3 regions of the Halobacillus sp. ABH2_015 genome follow, and region 3 is predicted to be linked to each of the others. Evidence: predicted binding sites of a transcription regulator. Region 3 holds the regulator's gene; each other region holds the start of a gene.

Region 1 (6,621 bases), 390 kb from region 3:
CCGGCGTTTCAATCACTTCCCAGTCCAATTGACGGGAGGAAAGCCGAGACGGGTACGGGACAGGATGAAAGGCTTCCCGAAGCCCCCACGTCTTCCTTCGGTATTCCGGGTAAGGAGCAAATTCCTTACACGTATCGATGCCGGATGGGTGAACATAGATCGGAGAACGGTGGTGCTGTTCCAGCCACGCCGCAGTCCCTGTATGATCTTCGTGGTTATGCGTCAGAGCCGTCACATCTATCGGTATGCGTTCATAAAACGAAATGAGTTCATCTTCAAAATGACGGGTGCCCGTATCTACAATCATACCGTCCACGTAATACGCATAGACGCTGCCCATATGAGAGACGACCATTTCCACACATGTGACCTGCTCTTTTTCAAAGACTTGAAACATAGGATTCACTCCTTTTTAGATTCTTTCCCTATTGTAACATGAATGAATAATCATTCACTATATAATAAATTCATCAAAAAATAAATAGTCCGTGTCGTAGAAGTGGTTATTTCTAAAGTGGTTGCACTGCCTCCTTTTTCGCAGGAATCACCGGGTCCCTGATCCGTTTGGAAAAACATGCGTTTTCTAGTGACTCCAAAGGAGCGATCACCAATACTTGATCATGGATAGGATTTTCCCCGCGCAAGCGGCAGTGACGCATCTTGTACTGTTTTTTGAAACGGCGAAGGAGCTATGCCAACCTTTCTCTATCATCATAGCGTAAAGCTCCACAGGCACCGGCACGAGGAGCGTTCGGTGGTGACGCCTGCGGGAACAGCACGAGCCGAAGATCCACTTGGTCCAATGGTTTTCTTGACCAAGTGGATCTTCGGCTCGTGCCCTCTCAACATGACATACGGACGACTCTAACTGGATAAGACAAACTTTTTCTACAGACTGAAAAAATAAGCACCCCTTAGTGGAGTGCTTATTTTTTGAAAGTTTTCCAATCGAGTTCACTCTCATTAAGAAGCTCTTCAAAACTCTTATTGGCTTCTCTGCGCTTTCTTTCTTCCATCCGGCGCTGCTTTTCCTGTTCTTCCCGTTCTGCTGCCTGCTGTTTCCATTCATTCTGCTTCGACTTGAGTTTGGATAAAACATCGGCGTTCAGCTGGGAGCCCAGCGAGCCTTCTTCCAGTTTCTTTTTACTCATATCGTCGCTCCTTCTTTCACGTCTTTGATCGGGATGATCGGATTCAAGATACCATCAGGGCTGGAAAGGCGGAAAGTGCCACGGACAAAATCAAGCTTCATCTCCTTTTTGAAGAAAATGGCCTGCTGGTTGTCAATAATGACCGGATAATCTTCATTTTCCACTTTCTCATCCGTCGTCCGCTCTTCATGCTCCAGACGAAGGGTCGGGAGTCCGTTCACTCCACAGCCGCACCCTTCAGTATCATAAAAAAGGCGGAGAAGCGGCCGGCCGGCCTCCTGTATCTGCTCGAGCTGTTGTTTAGCTTCATCTGTGATGCGTAGTTTCATCTTTCATCCCTCCTGTCCTTCTATTGTAAAAAATCCTTTAACAAAGAACAATCGTTTTGATTTTATTCGGCATAATGTCCGCCAACTAGACGGCTGCGGTGTCGAGCTGTGCCGGCGTCCGTCCAGGAAACCGCCCGGAGCAGCATATCCTGGCCGAACCGTTCACGAATCTCATCCATGACATATCCGAGGTCACGTTTTTTATCCTTTCCTTGATCAAACAAGTCCAGCTGAACACTGGCATCCTCCGTAATACTGCCAAGCGAAATGGATAGGCGGCGGACGACTCCCCCGTTGTAAAAGCGGTGAAACAAAGTGAGGCAGGCATGATAAATATCCATCGTAATGCTTGTCGGCTGATTGATGGATACAGACCGGTGAAAGCCGCTGCCATCTTCCCTTTTACTGTAGCCGATACCGAGCGAAATCGTCCGGCCCGCATGGCCCTTGCGGCGCGCACGACGGGCCACCTCCTCACACATCTCCAGGATAACGTACTTCACTTCCTCAGGATCCGGATAATCCCTGAGGAGAATCTGACTTTTTCCATAACTCACCTGGCCATGGATAATCGGAGCTCCCGGATCGGATAAGTCCACCCCATTCGCATGGTAATAAAGTTGATTCCCCATCACACCAAACGCCTTCTCCAGTCGTTCCAGCGGAAATTTTGCCAGCTGGCCGACTGACCAGATGCCCATCCGGTTCAACCTATGCTCCATCCGCGGGCCGATCCCCCACATCTCAGACAAAGGGGCGACGGGCCACAATTTCTCCTGAAAGTTCTCAAACGTCCACCGCGCTATGCCCTTCTTTTTCGCTTCCAGATCAAGACACAGTTTGGATAACAGCATATTCGGTCCGATTCCGATGGCGGCATCCAAATGGAAGGTTTCCTTCAATTCATCAATAATCATCTGTGCCGTCTCATCCGGACGGCCGAATTTCCCTTTGTTCCCTCCAACTTCCAAAAAGCTTTCATCGACACTGTACGTATGGATGTTCTCTTTAGGAACGAATTTATGAAAGAGGTGCGTGACTTGCGTAGACACCTCCAAATATTTCCTCATTTGAGCGGACACAATCACAATATCCGGTGACGATGGTATTTCAAACAGACGGCTCCCCGTACGGATGCCGTATTTCTGTTTCATGGCCGGTGTCGCAGCCAAAACAACGCTCCCTCTCCGGTTCATATCCGCAACGACCGCCAGGGAACAAGTTAAAGGATCAAGCCCGCGGTCAATCGCTGCACAGCTGGCGTAAAAACTTTTCATATCCACACAGAGGATGCCACGATCCGGATAGCGGGTGTAATCAATATTCGGATTGCTCATGTCCCTTCTCCTTTCGTTTTTACTACTATTATGCGAATATATGTTCGTGTTTGCAAGTTCCAATTCCTGTAATCCTGTCTTGAAATATAAAAAAACCCCCGGCCAGCAGGCCCGGAGGTTGGATATCCTTATTTTTTCTTAAACTGTTTATGCATGATTTTTTCGACCGCTGAGGGAGCTACCGCGTATACTTTACTTCCTGAATTCATCCAGGAAGGCAGGTTGATCTCCCGCTGTTTCGTGAATAAGCGGCTGATGACGACTCTTGCCACCTTATTCGGATCCAGCATCATCTTATCCACGGCTTTTTCATAATTCCCACTCGGGTCCGCCTGCTTAAAAAAGTTTGTCCGGACAGGACCGAGGTTGACGCTCGTTACATGAAGGCCGAGCGGCTCTACTTCCATCCTTAATGCGTTGGTAAACCCAAGCACGGCATGTTTCGTAGCGGCGTAAACAGCGGATTTCGGCGTCGCCATCTTCCCAGCCTGGGAGGCGATATTCACAATATGCCCTTCCCCGTTCTGAAGCAGGTGGGGCAGCAGTTGATGAGTTGCGCGGAACAATGACGTCACATTGACTGACACCATCCGGTCAATATCCTGCCAGTTTGAATCGGCTACATAATCGAACACCGCCACCCCTGCATTGTTAATCAATGCATCGACAGACCCCTGTTCATAGCAGATTTTGTCAATGGTGTCTTTCCATTCTGCATCATTGGACAGATCGGCTTTATACCACGGACAGGATGTGCCGAAAGTGCTTTCGATGGTTTCACTCATCAGTTCCAGTTTATCCTCTGACCTGGCCGTCAAAATCGGAACAGCACCTTCTGATGCTGCATGGATGGCAAGAAACTGTCCGATTCCGCTGGAGGCCCCGGTAATCAGGATCTTTTTTCCCTTTAAACGTTCATTCATATGATCACCCGTTCATTTCGTAAAATTTCTCCCCTTCTATGATAGAGGTTTTCAGCCGATTTATCGACTCCAAATAATCCAGCTGTCCTACGGTCTCCGACATCGTCAGCCCAAGCTGGGATTCTACATGCTTGGGAAACAGACGCTCACATACGTCATAGGCACGCTGCGGTCCGTCCTTAAACATGCGGAAAACTTTTTCCGCCCGCTGCTCCTGCTTTGTCAGACGGGTTTGTATAAGAGCATTCACATCACCGAACACCTTCCCATGGCCCGGATAAACCGTGTTCATGTTCAAAGGAAGCAGTTTCTTCATGGAAGCCCGGTACTGAAGAAGAGGCTTCGGCCGTCCTTCTCCCGGACTGTAGGCAGGCTCCAGTAAAGGGTTGGAGGAAATATGGGCAAGAAGATGATCTCCCCCGATCAAGGCACCGTCGTCTTTCCGGAAAAAGGACAGGTGGTTCTGGGCATGCCCAGGGGTTTCAAGCACCTCCCATTCGTCATGGCCGGGGAGGATACAGCCTTCTTCCAGGAGGTGCGTCATTTTCCCTTCTGCCGTCCATTTCAGCGGTTTTTTCAGCCCTTTCAATAGAGAATCAAAGCGCTCCGGGACACCCGATTCCTTATACATCCACTTAAAAAATGATTCGTACCGTTCAAAGAAGCTGTCATCCCTCTCCAGCCACGGCTTCAATTTAGGATGACCTGCGATCGTCTGGACACGTGAAAAACGATCCACCCAACCCATATGGTCAGGATGATGATGTGTAAGGATCACCTGCTCAATATCCTCAGGCCTGTACCCTGTCATTTTCAACTGATCGACAAGCGCGTTCCAAGCATCTTCTGTACGGACACCGGCATCCACAAGGGTAAGGCGGTCCCCTTTCAACAGGTACGTATGGACATCTCCCACCGCATAGGGCGTAGGCATTGTGATTTGAGTAATTGTATCTTTCAATGTTTTCATACCCTTCCTCCAAACTGAATGAACATTCATTTCTTATATTGTACCATGTTTCTTTTCGGATTTCCCGCATACGGATGTTTAAATATCCTATAATTCGTAATACTCTTTCTAGTAGCACTTTTTCAAACACCCTTCAAAAAAGTCTTACAATTCTTTATACTTTAACGCGTCTATGTAAAAGAAAGAACTTTTTGAAAAGCTGTAAGGAGGAGAATCATGGAAAAACAGGAGAAAAAAGGGCTGACAATGCGCCTGCTTGACGGCGTGGAACGTGTCGGGAACAAACTTCCCCACCCTGTTACATTGTTTGCTGTTTTTGCACTGCTGGTCATCATTGCTTCATGGATTGCTTCCACAGCAGGTGTTGAAGTGGAAGATCCCGCTTCAGGTGAAACCCTGCAGGTGGTGAATCTGCTTTCCAGTGAAGGTATTAAATATATGTTTGAAAGCATGGTTGAAAACTTTGTAGGATTCGCACCACTTGGAACCGTGTTGGTCACGATGCTGGGTATCGGGATTGCTGAGAGATCCGGATTGATCAGTGCGATGCTCCGGGGTCTCGTTACTTCCGTGCCACGCTCATTAATGACTGCTTCCCTCGTTTTCGGAGGAATTATGTCCAGTATGGCCGCAGACGCCGGGTATGTCGTCTTGACGCCCCTCGGTGCCGTACTGTTTGCCGGCCTCGGCCGACATCCGCTTGCTGGACTTGCAGCTGCTTTTGCCGGTGTATCCGCCGGATTCAGTGCCAACCTGCTGCTGACCGCTCTGGATCCACTGCTTGGTGATTTAACGATCCAGGCAGCTGCTACCATCGATCCGGAGTATGCGGATGCGATTTTGTATACGATGAACTATTACTTCATGATTGCCTCTGTGTTTGTATTAACGATTGTCGGTACCATTGTGACAGATAAAATCGTTGAGCCGCGTCTTGGCACCTATAAGGGCGGCGTGAAGGAAGAAGTCAACTACTTAACAGCCATTGAGAAAAAAGGAATGACAGGTGCACTGATCGGTTTCATCGTGACCATCGCTCTCATGGCTCTGCTTGTTGTACCGGAGTGGGGACCGCTGCGTGATCCGGATGATTTTCTTGCGTCTCCATTTTTCCACAGTCTCGTTCCTGTTATATTGATTCTGTTCTTTGTCCCAGGATTTATTTATGGAAAAGTGACGAAGGAAATTAAAAACGATAAGGATGTCGCCGGGCAGATGTCCGATACGATGGCTTCCATGGGCATGTACATCGTCCTTGCCTTTACGGCAGGACAGTTCGTTGCCTACTTCAACCATACCAACCTTGGTAAAGTGATTGCCGTCAGTGGCGCGGAATTCCTCGATAACCTTGGCTTTACAGGCATCGGCCTGATCATCGCCTTCATTTTTGTGGCCGGATTCATCAACTTATTTATCGGAAGCTCTTCCGCTAAATGGGCCATTATGGCGCCGGTCTTCGTGCCACTTATGATGCAGCTCGGATATTCACCGGAACTGACAACCCTTGCCTACCGGATTGCCGATTCTACGACCAACGTCATCTCACCGTTGATGCCGTACTTTGCGATTGTGATTGCTTTTGCACAAAAATATGATAAAAAAGTGGGCATTGGTACACTGATTTCCGCTATGCTCCCTTATTCCATTGCCTTCTTCATCATCTGGATGATTATGCTCCTCATCTGGATGATGACAGGTCTTCCCATCGGCCCTGGTGCCGGATTTGAATACAATGGATAATCAAAAAGCCTGGAATGATTTTCATTCCAGGCTTTTCTTATGTGCTTCACGCTTTAAATAGTTCGTGAATCGTTTCGGTTACGATTTTTGGAAGCTTTTCAAAACTGTAGGTCAACTCAAGCCGCTCCGTCCACTGGTGAGGATCCCTACCCAGAGGGCCTACGTTAATAA
Region 2 (6,621 bases), 990 kb from region 3:
AATGCCGTGCTCTTCATTGTAAGCCATCTGTTTTTCACGACGGCGGTAGGTTTCATCGATAGCATACTGCATGGATTTTGTCATTTTATCCGCGTACATGATGACTCTGCCTTTTTCGTTACGTGCAGCACGGCCGATCGTCTGAATCAGAGAGCGGTCGGAACGCAGGAAGCCTTCCTTATCCGCGTCCAAAATGGTAACGAGTGACACTTCAGGAATGTCCAGACCTTCACGCAGCAGGTTGATTCCTACAATGACATCGTATTTACCGACCCGCAGATCACGGATGATTTCAATACGCTCCAGTGTTTTAATCTCCGAATGCAGATACGCCACCTTAATCCCGAGGTCCTTCAAGTACGCCGTCAGATCCTCGGACATTTTCTTCGTCAGGGTCGTAACAAGGACGCGCTCGCCCTCATCTTTCCGCTTATTAATCTCCCCGACAAGATCATCAATCTGACCGTGGATCGGGCGTACTTCAATTTCAGGATCAAGCAGTCCTGTCGGCCGGATGATCTGTTCGATCATTTCAGGGGTATGTTCAATCTCATAAGGTCCAGGTGTTGCCGATACATAAGCGATCCGGTTGATATGCTCCTCAAATTCAGGGAACATGAGCGGCCGGTTATCAAGAGCCGATGGAAGTCGGAACCCGTGATCAACCAGCACCTGCTTACGGGCACGGTCCCCGTTGTACATCCCTCTTACCTGGGGAAGGGTCACGTGCGACTCATCAACCATAATTAAGAAATCGTCGGGAAAGAAGTCAAGCAGCGTATAAGGTGTCGCGCCTTCTTCGCGGAACGTCAAGTGACGGGAGTAGTTCTCGATACCGGAACAGAATCCCATCTCTCTCATCATTTCCAGATCATAGTTCGTCCGCTGCTCAAGACGCTGGGCTTCCAGCAGCTTTTCCTGGTCACGCAGTTCTTTTACACGCGCTTCCATTTCTGCTTCAATGTTGGCAATGGCTTTTTTCAATTTTGCTTCACGTGTGACGAAGTGGGAAGCCGGGAAGATGGCGACATGCTCTCGTTCACCTGTCACTTCACCCGTCAGCACATCCACCTCACGAATCCGGTCGATCTCATCTCCGAAAAACTCCACACGAATGGCATGTTCTTCTCTGGAGGCGGGGATGATTTCTACAGAATCTCCGCGGACACGGAACGTTCCGCGTTGGAAATCGATGTCGTTACGGGCATATTGAATATCTACAAGCTCGCGGAGAAGCTGATCTCTGTCCTTTTCCATACCGGAACGGACGGAAAGCACCTGGCTCCGGTATTCTTCTGGAGAACCGAGGCCGTAAATGCAGGAGACACTGGCAACGATGATGACATCATTGCGCTCGAACAACGATGAGGTAGCCGAGTGTCGAAGCTTATCAATCTCATCATTGATGCTGGCGTCTTTTTCTATGAAGGTATCGGAAGAGGGAACATACGCTTCCGGCTGATAGTAATCATAATAGCTGACAAAGTACTCGACAGCATTGTTGGGAAAGAATTCCTTGAATTCACTGTACAGCTGTCCAGCCAATGTTTTGTTATGGGCAATAATTAAGGTCGGTTTGTTCACCTGTGCAATGACATTGGACATCGTAAACGTTTTTCCGGTACCTGTTGCGCCCAGAAGTGTCTGGTGCTTTTTCCCGTTCTGGATCCCCTCGACCATTTTTTCAATGGCTTTCGGCTGATCTCCCTGTGGGGAAAATTTCGAAACTAACTCAAACTTCTCATCCACGACGAAAACCTCCGTTCCTTACTAGTTACACATTAGTTTACCACATCAGTTTATCATTCTAACATCCATCGAACAAACATTCGGTTCCGGATGCTCGAAAGATCTTTCTAACCATTCATTATACCCATGTTCAGTCATATAAAAAGCACTCTGCTCAGCGCAGAGTGCTCATTGATTAATTTTCGAATGTCTGGTTGTACTGGTTCACTTCAAATAAATCGGTCAGTTCAATATCCGGATTCTTATCTTTGAACCAACGGAGGGAGAAGTCATTTTTGAACAGGACAAGCGGATTGCCTTCCCGGTCTTCGGCAAGCATGTTCCGTTCATCGAACAATGATTCATCCACCTGATCCTCATTCAACCAGCGTGGGATCCTTTCCCCGAGCTGTGTCAATTCAATATCCACATTGTACTCGTTTTTCATGCGGTATTCGAACACTTCGTATTGGAGTTCACCGACCGCTCCGATGATGTAATCCTCAAAGCGATAGCGTTTGAACAGCTGGATCGCTCCTTCCTGCACGAGCTGCTCGAGCCCTTTACGGAACTGTTTGGACTTCATGACGTTTTTTGCGGTGACCTTTTTAAAGATTTCAGGCGGGAACTGCGGCAGTTCATCATACTGGAACCTGGATTTCCCTGTAACGATCGTGTCACCGATCCGGTAGACGTTCGGATCATAAATGCCGATGATATCTCCGGCGTAGCCCTCTTCAACCGTTCCTCTTGAGGAAGCAACAAACTGTTGGGACTGGGCAAGTTTAAAGGTTTTCCCTGTCCGGGAGAGTGTCACGTTCATCCCACGCTCGAACTTGCCTGAGCAGATACGCACGAAAGCTACACGGTCACGGTGCTGCGGGTTCATATTGGCCTGGATTTTAAAGATGAATCCGGAGAACTCTTCATGATCCGGTGAAACTACGCCTTCTGTCGACTTCCTTGGCGCAGGCTCCGGTGCCATATCAATGAAGCTGTTGAAGAATGTTTCCACACCGAACGGGGCCAGGGCACTCCCGAAGAAGACAGGGGTCTGTTCACCGCGCATGACTTTATCCATATCGAAATCTTCCCCGGCTTCATCCACAAGCATCATTTCTTCTTCCGCTTCCTTATACGTGGCGTTTTCGGTCAGCTCAGGATGCTGATCAAGTTCAGCATAAGGAATATATTCTTCTTCCTCATTCCCTGTGTACTGGACAAACTGCTCGTTCTGGCGGTCAAACACACCAAGGAAACGCTTGCCCATTCCGGCCGGCCATGTCATGGGATAGGTTTCGATATTCAGCGTTTCTTCGATTTCTTCCATCAGTTCAAACGGCTCGCGGCCTTCCCGGTCCATTTTGTTAATGAAAGTGAAGATCGGAATCCCACGCATCTTACACACTTTAAACAGCTTCAAGGTCTGCGCTTCGATTCCTTTTGTTCCGTCAATAACCATGACCACACTGTCTACGGCTGTCAGCGTCCGGTACGTATCCTCACTGAAGTCTTCGTGACCAGGTGTGTCGAGGATATTGACTTGATAGTCTTTATAAGGGAAGTTCATCACACTGGAAGTTACGGAAATTCCACGCTGTTTCTCAATTTCCATCCAGTCGGATGTGGCGAATTTTCCGGTTTTTTTCCCTTTGACTGTACCCGCAGAACGGATCAAGTTACCCAGTAAAAGCATTTTCTCCGTCATCGTCGTTTTACCGGCGTCCGGGTGGGAGATAATAGCAAACGTGCGGCGTTTTTTCATTTCATTTTGTATATCATTCATCGTGATATCCTCCGTCGTATTAAAAATTTCTATATGAATGGGGTGGAAAGGATATACGTCCTACATGATCTGATTCACTCCATAAAAAAAGCGCTCAGACTTATAAGCGCCTTCCTCGTATTTTTTATATGATACATTGAAAGTTAGCATAACCAACCATTAAAATCAATCACCCGGACAGGATTCCAAAGGCCGGGGCGTTCTCCTGGACCGCTTAAACCTGTTATAATGAAACTAAAACTGAGAGTAAGGATGCCAAGTATGCAGAGCTACTTATTACAACCGAAAGATATAAAGAAAATTACCGGTGAAGCCTTTTATTCACGAGGAAAACAATATTTTGAATCCGGCAAAGTGTACGGACTTTCCCATAACAGCGCTATCCATTCCTGGCGCGCTGTTGTTGCGGGCACTCATGATTATGAGGTGCGCGTCTTCTTTTTTGAGGATGATGATGTGGAGGCCACGTGTGAGTGTGCCGCCTACTCCACCTATTATACGTGCAAGCACATTGCTGCGGTACTGATTGCCATCCGCGAAAGAGCCCTGGAGGAGCTTGCTCCGAAACTGGCTGACAAAGGCCGGAACCGTTCGCCCAGGACGACAAGCCAGGACCGGATGTTTGCGGTCAGTCTATTCGAAGCCTTCCGTCAAAAACAGGAAAGCCGTACAGGGATGGACACGAAAAAGCCGCTGCGCATTCAATATTCCCTGCATATTCAATCCATTCTCGGCACACGCAGCCTCGGGATTGAATTAAAGCTTGGAGAGAAATACCCCTACGTTATTAAAAATATCCGTGAACTGCTGGAGTACATCCGAAAGCAGCAGCCCTACCGCCTGACCAAATCGTTTACGTACGATCCTGCTGAACATACGTTTTCGGAAGAGGATCAGGCCATATTCCAGCTGCTTCAAAGGGCGTATGAGCAGGAGCAGTTTTTTGAGCAGCAGTGGAATACCGCTGAACAGAAAATCTTGAAAATCTCCCCCGCCCTCGTCCACCAGCTTCTGCCCCTGCTTGAAAAGCAGGAGACGGAGGTCATCGAACGCGGCAGCCAGGCGGGTCCACTCCATTACGAAGAGTCTTTTCCTGATTTAACGTTTTATGTATCGGAAGAGCGCGGACATTTCCACATGCATATGAACCATTTAAAGGATTATGATTATTTATCTGATTACCACCTGCTTTATAAGGAAGGAAACTTCTATCCCGTCGCTCAGGAAAAGGAGGAAGTGATCCGGACGCTGTATTCCATCCTTCCCTACAACTCCAACGGCAGCCATACGATCAGCCATAATGATATGGAAGGGATCGTTTCGTACGTCCTGCCGGAACTGGCAACGATTGCGGATGTGAATCTGGACACGTCCGCCCAGCAGAAAATCAACCAGGAAGATCTCAGGGCTGAAGTGTATCTTGATTTCCAACAGTGGACATTAACGATCGATGTGAAATTTCATTACGGCGACCTTGTCATTGACCCTTTTAATGATAAGGAACGCCCCGGACAGACCATTGTTCAACGCGACTTTGAGACAGAACAGAACATCATGCAGATTATTGAATCCGCCGAATTTAAATTCGACGGGGAGATGGTGTATTTAGAAGACGAGGATCGATTGGAAACGTTCCTCTATCAATACCTGCCTTCTTTAAAGAAATACAGTGACGTATTCTTATCCGGAGCGGTCCGGTCACTGTTTGATGATCAGCAGCATGAACTGCAGGCGTCCATTGACCTTGAATCCGATGGCAGCTGGCTCGATATCAGCTTTGCCATCGAAGGCATCAGTACGGACGATGTAACAGAAGCTTTAAAGGCGGTCATTGAACGGAAAAAGTACTACCGATTATCCGATGGGGCGCTGATGTCCTTGACCTCTGATTCATTTGAGCGTTTCCAACGACTTGTGGAGGACTTGAACTTAACCACCGGAGATGTGGAGGACAACCATTTTCAAGTTGCCGCTGCACGAAGCCTGCAGGTGGATGAAACGCTGGACACGAACCTTTCCGACCGCAGCAACCGTTATGAAGAACTGGTCACCCGGCTCCGGTCCCCCCAGTCCTTTGAGATTGATCCACCCGAGAATCTGCAGGCAGATCTCAGGTCGTATCAGCTGACGGGTTTCCGGTGGATGAAGATGCTCAGTCATTACGGACTAGGCGGCGTCCTCGCTGACGATATGGGGCTTGGCAAGACGCTGCAGACGATCTCTTACATTCTCGATGAAAAGCAGGAGGGATCCTTAACCGCTCCAGCTGTTATCGTCGCTCCAGCCTCCCTTGTTTACAACTGGAAAAAGGAGCTCGAAAAATTCGCCCCGTCCCTCACGGTGCAGGTGATGACCGGTGACCCTTCAGAACGCCAGGCCGCCTTTGAACAGGCGGAGGGTAAAGATGTGTGGATCACCTCTTATCCCCTGCTCCGTCAGGATATTAAGCACTACGAAGATAAGGACTTTCATGTCATGGTCCTTGATGAGTCCCAGGCCATCAAAAACGAATCAACGAAAACAGCCTCTTCCGTCCGGTCCTTGCGTGCGAGACACCGGTTTGCCTTGAGCGGAACGCCGATCGAAAACTCGCTGCAGGAACTGTGGTCGCTGTTCCGCGCCATTATGCCCGGATTCTTTACAAGTAAGAAGAAGTTCACGCAGCTGAAACCGGCAAAAATCTCACAAATGACACGCCCGTTTATTCTGAGACGGATGAAAACCGAAGTGCTTGATGAACTTCCGGACAAAATTGATTCGGTTCAATACTCCGAGCTGACCCGTGAACAAAAAGAGGTGTACCTGGCTTATTTAGAACGAATCCAAAACGATATCCAGGAAACCATCGCAACGAAAGGGATTCAGCGCGGAAAACTGGAAATCCTTGCAGGTCTTACACGTCTCAGACAGATCTGCTGTCATCCCGCCCTGTTTCTTGAAAATTACGAAGGACAGTCCGGAAAGCTTGAACAATTGAAAGAACTGGCGGAGGAAATGAAAGCCGGCGGCCACCGGATGCTGATTTTCTCGCAGTTTTCCAGCATGCTGACCCTGATGCACAAAGAGCTGACTGACAACGGCCTGGATGCCTTCTATTTAGATGGAAG
Region 3 (6,621 bases):
GCACGGAAAGGTTCGGCATTGCTCTTAAAGAAGCCAGCTGTTCCACAGGTTCGTGGGTCGGGCCGTCTTCCCCTACAGCAACGGAATCGTGAGTGAACACATAATTGACCGGAAGACTCATAAGAGCTGACAGTCGAACCGCTGGACGAAGGTAGTCACTGAATACGAAGAATGTTCCAGCATAAACTTTCAATCCGCCGTGAAGCCCCATACCGTTCAGGGCAGCTGCCATAGCGAATTCACGTACACCGAACCAGATGTTGCGGCCTGCGTAATTCTCACGGGAGAAATCTTCTTCGCCTTTCACAGCCGTTTTGTTGGATCCTGCAAGGTCCGCACTTCCACCAAAGAAATATGGAACGGCTTTGGACAATGCATTGATGGCGTCACCAGATGCTGCACGGGTAGCCGGACTGTCTTCGCCCACTTTATAAGATGGAAGTTCCTTCTCCCATCCTTCAGGCAGCTCTCCACGGATAGCAGCTTCCAGTTCTTCCGCAAGCTCTGGATAAGCTTCTTTGTAGGAAGCCATCAATTCGTTCCAGGACTGCTCTTTGTCCTCGCCATTTTTCTGAACTTTATCCTGGAAGTCCTGGTATACTTCATCAGGAACATGGAATGGTTCGTGTTCCCATCCGTAAAACTGTTTGGCAGCTGTTCCTTCTTCTTCGCCCAGTGGAGCACCGTGCGAATCAGATTTACCGGACTTGTTAGGAGAACCATAGCCGATCACAGTCTTCACTTCGATCATCGTCGGCTGGGATGTGTTGGCTTTTGCCTGCTGGATCGCTTGTCCGATCGTTTCCACGTCGGTACCATCCTCAACACGGATAACTTCCCAACCATATGCTTCATAGCGTTTTTCAACACTTTCACTGAAGGAACGGTCAAGATCTCCATCAAGAGAAATATCGTTGGAGTCATAAAGGACAACCAGCTTTCCAAGACCAAGGTGGCCGGCAAGCGAAGCAGATTCCTGGGAAACTCCTTCCATCAAATCACCGTCACCGCAGATGGAGAATGTATAGTGGTCCACGACGTTGTAGCCTTCGCGGTTGTATTTTCCGGCAAGGTGGGCTTCAGCCATCGCCATTCCGGTTGCCATTGCGAGTCCCTGTCCCAGAGGACCGGTTGTTGCTTCCACACCGTCTGTATGTCCATATTCCGGGTGTCCGGGAGTTTTAGAATCCCACTGACGGAATGATTTTAGATCATCCATTGTCACGTTATAGCCGGAAAGGTGCAGAAGGCTGTATAGAAGCATGGATCCATGTCCTGCGGAGAGGACGAAACGGTCGCGGTCGAACCAGTTTGAATTTTTAGGATTATGATCCATAAATTCCGTCCAGAGTTTATAAGCCATTGGAGCAGCCCCCATAGGCATACCCGGGTGACCGGAACTTGCTTTTTCTACTGCGTCGATCGTTAGTGTTCGAATGGTATCAATTGAAGTTTGTTCAAGACTTTTTGCCATTTCCAATAATCCCCTTTCTGTACAGGTATATGTACCATGTATTATCCTATAATGAAACAAGGCGTTGTGCAAACTTTTGTCCTCCGCCCTTCCTTAATTTCCCCGTGTTTCTGTAGAATTAAACGAAAAAAATCCGCACCTTTTAAAGAAGATGCGGATCGGTTCAGTCGTTTAGTTTTTCTTTTCGTTTTCCTGCATTTGACGCAGTTTGGCAGGAGTCACATCATTCCCGGCAGGATCGATAACCGTGACACCTTTCAACTGGTTTTTGAATGATTTACGGGCACTTTGTAAATATTCCTGACGCAGGTTCTTCTGTTCGCTTTTCTCTTCTTCCGATAATTCCTGCTGCTTTGATTTATTGGCTAATTCGTTTATACGGTCCAATTTTTCTTGAGATAACATAGATCCTTCTCCTTTTTTTATAGTCTGGATCAGCTTTAGAACATGAAAAAGACAAGCAGCCCTAAGACTCTTGTCTCCCTTATGTTCCTATAGTAACCTGCCTATTCTTCTTTTTCAAGTGATATGTACTCTTGATAGCGGCGGTGAACCGTTGCCTTGGATACATCATACCCAAGCCCTCTTAGTGTTGCCGCAATGTCCTTGAACGTCAAATCACTCCCTCTGAGCCTGACAACCTCTTCGATCGGAAATTCCTTCCTCTCTCTCCCCGCTGCCAGATGCTGATTGGACAGGTTCGAAGATGGATCATAGCCTTCGGCGACCGCTTTCTGCATCCCCCGCCTGATTTTCATATTATGAATTTTTCTCTGGTACTCCTCAACGATGCCCACAATCTGAAGAACCATGGAGTCTGACTCGGAAAGATGCAGTTCCCCGTTATGGGTTAAGGAATAAACCTTAACATTCAACCGGTTCAATTGATGGAACAAAGCGATTTTTGTATTTCCCCTGCCCAGCCTCGTCTCATCCTGAACCAACAGAGCCTCTGCTTCGTGATTGGAAAAAGCATCAAGCATCTGGAAAACACCTTCCCGTTCAATCTCATACCCGCTCGCCTGCTCCTCTATACAGGCGGCCACTTCCATTCCATGGTGTTCGGCCATGGCATACAGTTCTGCCTTCTGTCTTTTCAAGGAGCTGACCTGGGCCTCTTTTTCCGTGCTTACGCGACAATATAGGATTACTCTCATGATGTATGTCCCCGCTTCTACTGGTTTTCAAGGTTTATCCGCTTGTAACCATAGAATAATAGAGAATAGCAAAACTAACAATAAACAAAACGATATAAGTGTAGTCCAGTTTTGATAGTTTATTAAACATAATTAACCCTCCATTTAAGAACGAACGTTCCTAAGAACCTCTGTTCGCATTTTCTAATACCTATTATAGACGAATGTATGTTCTTGTCAACGACTTTTTTCGAACGCTTGTTTGTATTTTTGAGGATGGCATGGTACAATGTGGTTACTATAATCCTATGTACGAGGTGCTAATCTATGAGCAAACTTTCAAAGCGGCAGCAGGAAATACTAGATTTCATAAAAGAACAGGTTCTACTAAAAGGATATCCCCCATCTGTAAGGGAGATCGGTCAGTCTGTAGGGCTGGCCTCCAGTTCAACCGTCCACGGTCATTTATCCCGTCTTGAGAAAAAGGGATATATCCGCAGGGATCCTACGAAACCAAGGGCCATCGAAGTGATTGATCTGGAAGAAGACCACAGTATCCCCCGCGGGGAAGCCACTTATGCCCCTGTCATCGGTAAAGTTACGGCTGGTTCACCGATTACGGCGGTAGAGAACATTGAAGAATATGTTCCCCTCCCGGATACGCTTGCAGGATCGGAAGACAATACGTTCGTCCTTATCGTTCAAGGAGAAAGTATGATTGAGGCAGGCATTCTTGACGGGGACATGGTCATTGTCAGACAGCAGCAGACTGCCCAGAACGGGGATATAGTTGTGGCTATGACGGAAGAGGAAGAGGCTACTGTCAAACGATTCTTTAAAGAGAAGAATCACATCCGTCTTCAGCCTGAAAATGCCACGATGGAACCGATCATTTTAAATGATGTATCCATTCTCGGAAGAGTCGTCGGCTTATACCGTACCGTTCATTAATACACATACAAAAAACGGCGGGAGCAATCCCGCCGTTTTTTGTATTGAACATGAGAATATGAACGTTAAGAAGCCCCCGTACGATTTCTTTTATTCCGTCTCCGGAAATCAGCAGAATAAATATTCTTCTTCAAAAATGTGCGGACGCTCTTCTTCTGCAGACAATAAGCAAGGATGGCATCAGGATGGTTTTTAATCACTCTTACAGAACGCTGAGACCAATGTTTCCCCTTAGATAGATAGATCATATCGATGATCTTCTTATTTTCTACAGACTGTTTGAAAATCGTTTCCATTGTGCACACCCCTTAACCGAACATTTGTTCTACATTTATTATATGCAGGAACAAGGGAAATGTACACTGGAATGTTTTGCAGCTCTTTTATTTACTTAAATAATTTTTAATGTTTTGGGAGGTTTCCAATCTGGTTTTTCCCGTCAAGTCAATAAAATTACTCCCCTTAAGCCCATCTGTGCCTCCTCCAGCCACAATAATTTGTTCAGCCACCTGACGTTTTTCTGCTACGGCTCTAAGTGCAATTAATGCATTTTTACGGATTGCCAGCGCTTCAACGGCAGGAAAATCCGCAAAAGAATTTATGACAACTGCCAATTTTTCCATTTCCTCTTCTCCTTTATCCAGGTCTTCCAAGGCTTTCTGCACAGCCGCTTTCGTTTTCGGTCCATAAAAGCCGTCCACTTCAAGCTTCTGGTCTTTTTGAAAAGCCTTGACTGCCGCTTCTGTGGCAGGACCGAAGCTGCCGTCAGCTCCATAACCATTCATGGTATAACCCAGTTTTAATAAGTTCTCCTGCATTTCCTTGACTTCCGCGCCGGTATCCCCAAGCGAAAGATAGTCGATTCCGCCATTGAACAGAACTCCAAAGTATTCTAAAATGCCCCGAGCGTGCTCCTCTGCAACTTCTTTTTGAAAGCGTTCGTCAATCATCAATAATGCTTCCCGCTTGTTATCCATATAGCCGTTCTCTGTTAACACTGCCGGCATATCCGTTTCACGTAGAACGTGGAAGTTCGCTTCTTTAATCCCTCTGAAGTTTTGATCGGTGCCCTGGCGTAAGTATTTCGCAAGTGATGAAGCAAGACGCCCGGCGGACCGGTTCAAATATCCGGGATAGACGTAAAGTTCGATTCCGTTTGGATCTGCCCCGCCAAAGGACCCATCAAAAGCATTGTAGTGAACGGATACATAAATATCCGCATTGTTCTCATTGGCCGCTCTCGTCCTGTAGGATAATGGTGTGTCTTCATCTGTCGGTGCTACGAGAAGCACGCGGAATCCATGATCCAGCAGAATGTTCGATAAATACTGTACAACTTTACGATTGAATTCGTTCTCCTTGATTTGTCTGCCTAATTCCTGAATGTATGGCGTTCTTTTTCCCGGAGTTTCCATTCCATGTCCATCATCCAAAGCTACTGTACGTCCATTCCATTTCCCTGTTGGATTGATTAATCTTGCCATATACATCCCTCTCTCCACTCTTCCTTCCTGGAAAAGGGGGTTTACTAGGACATTCTTCTATCATCCTACTCCAAATGTATGCTTGGATAAGAACGTTGGTGTCGGCCTTTCCTATAAAATGATGAACCATGTTAGATTTTCTCCCAGGATTCGGGGTGATTCCAACGGCAGATGCTGAGGAAAATATAAAAAAGCCCCGACTTATGTAAGTCAGGGCCTTCTGTCTTTCTATTTAATAGGTCTGCAGATATTGCTCGCGCTCCCAAGGATGAACCTGGGTACGGAACATATCCCATTCGATTTCCTTCGCTTCAATGAAATGCTCGAACAGGTGCTCACCGAGAGCTTCCACCATGATCGGGTCTTCCTGAAGCTCTTCCAATGCATCATATAATGTTGCAGGAAGGTCTTTGACACCGTGAGCCTCACGTTCTTTTTTATCCATAACGTAAATGTTGCGGTCTACTGGTGCTGGAGCCTGAAGTCCATTTTCCACACCATCAAGACCCGCAGCAAGCAGGACTGCCATTGCCATGTAAGGGTTGGCGGCTGGATCCACACTTCTCACTTCAATACGTGTGCTAATGCCACGGGACGTCGGTACTCGAACAAGCGGACTGCGGTTCTGTCCGGACCAGGCTACGTAGCATGGCGCTTCATATCCCGGCACGAGACGCTTATAGGAGTTTACAGTCGGGTTGGTCACCGCTGTAAAGTTTGTTGCGTGCTTAATAATGCCTGCTGTGAACTGATAAGCCACATCGGAAAGCTGTTCCTTTCCACTTTCGTCAAAGAACGCATTGTTCCCATTCTTAAAGAGGGACATGTTGGCATGCATACCAGATCCGTTCACACCAAACAGAGGCTTCGGCATGAAGGTTGCATGCAGACCGTGCTGACGCGCGATTGTTTTAACAACAAGCTTGAAGGTCTGGATATCATCACAGTGTTTCACAGCATCTGCATATTTAAAATCAATTTCATGCTGACCCGGGGCAACCTCGTGGTGGGAGGCTTCGATTTCAAAGCCCATCTCCTCAAGTTCCAGCACAATATCACGACGGCAGTTTTCCCCAAGATCGGTAGGAGCGAGGTCAAAATAACCGCCACGGTCATTCAGCTCCAGGGATGGGTCGCCTTTTTCGTCTAATTTAAACAAGAAAAATTCAGGTTCTGTACCGATATTAAAGGCAGAGAATCCGAGTTTCTCCATTTTCTTAATGTTGCGCTTCAAGTTATAGCGCGGGCATCCTTCGAAAGGAGTTTCGTCCGGGTTGTAAATATCACAGATGAATCGGGCCACTTTCCCTTTTTCTGACGTCCATGGGAAAACGACAAACGTATCCAGGTCAGGGATCAGGTACATATCTGACTCCTCGATACGAACAAATCCTTCAATGGAGGATCCGTCAAACATCATTTTTCCGTCCAGTGCTTTGTCGAGCTGGCTTAGTGGAATCTCCACATTTTTGATTGTGCCCAGCATATCCGTGAACTGCAGACGGATGAACTTGACATTTTCCTCGTCGATTTTCTTAAATATTTCTTCTCTTGTTAAACCCATAGAAATACCCCT

Evidence for each region. The regulator LexA, encoded in region 3, represses DNA repair genes until DNA is damaged. The targets are predictions, from matches to a motif close to CGAACATATGTTCG.
Region 1: the regulator LexA is predicted to act here: its motif matches at 2,851-2,864, upstream of ACXAD6_RS11015 (Y-family DNA polymerase).
Region 2: the regulator LexA is predicted to act here: its motif matches at 1,819-1,832, upstream of uvrB (excinuclease ABC subunit UvrB).

The regions. Positions count from the first base shown of each region.
Region 1 covers NZ_JBSWUG010000002.1:2,064,971-2,071,591, forward strand. Annotated here, with positions in the region: gene ACXAD6_RS11000 (MBL fold metallo-hydrolase) at 1-397, opposite strand, end outside; gene ACXAD6_RS11005 (YqkE family protein) at 927-1,151, opposite strand; gene ACXAD6_RS11010 (iron-sulfur cluster biosynthesis family protein) at 1,148-1,480, opposite strand; gene ACXAD6_RS11015 (Y-family DNA polymerase) at 1,543-2,817, opposite strand; gene ACXAD6_RS11020 (SDR family NAD(P)-dependent oxidoreductase) at 2,946-3,740, opposite strand; gene ACXAD6_RS11025 (MBL fold metallo-hydrolase) at 3,745-4,710, opposite strand; gene ACXAD6_RS11030 (AbgT family transporter) at 4,927-6,450, shown strand; gene ACXAD6_RS11035 (M20/M25/M40 family metallo-hydrolase) at 6,497-6,621, opposite strand, start outside.
Region 2 covers NZ_JBSWUG010000002.1:2,665,625-2,672,245, forward strand. Annotated here, with positions in the region: gene uvrB (excinuclease ABC subunit UvrB) at 1-1,749, opposite strand, end outside; gene ACXAD6_RS14150 (peptide chain release factor 3) at 1,925-3,514, opposite strand; gene ACXAD6_RS14155 (DEAD/DEAH box helicase) at 3,776-6,621, shown strand, end outside.
Region 3 covers NZ_JBSWUG010000002.1:1,675,193-1,681,813, reverse strand. Annotated here, with positions in the region: gene tkt (transketolase) at 1-1,474, opposite strand, end outside; gene ACXAD6_RS08915 (DUF896 domain-containing protein) at 1,646-1,879, opposite strand; gene ACXAD6_RS08910 (YneB family resolvase-like protein) at 1,981-2,631, opposite strand; gene lexA (transcriptional repressor LexA) at 2,938-3,561, shown strand; gene ACXAD6_RS08900 (hypothetical protein) at 3,627-3,857, opposite strand; gene ACXAD6_RS08895 (N-acetylmuramoyl-L-alanine amidase) at 3,945-5,045, opposite strand; gene glnA (type I glutamate--ammonia ligase) at 5,278-6,609, opposite strand.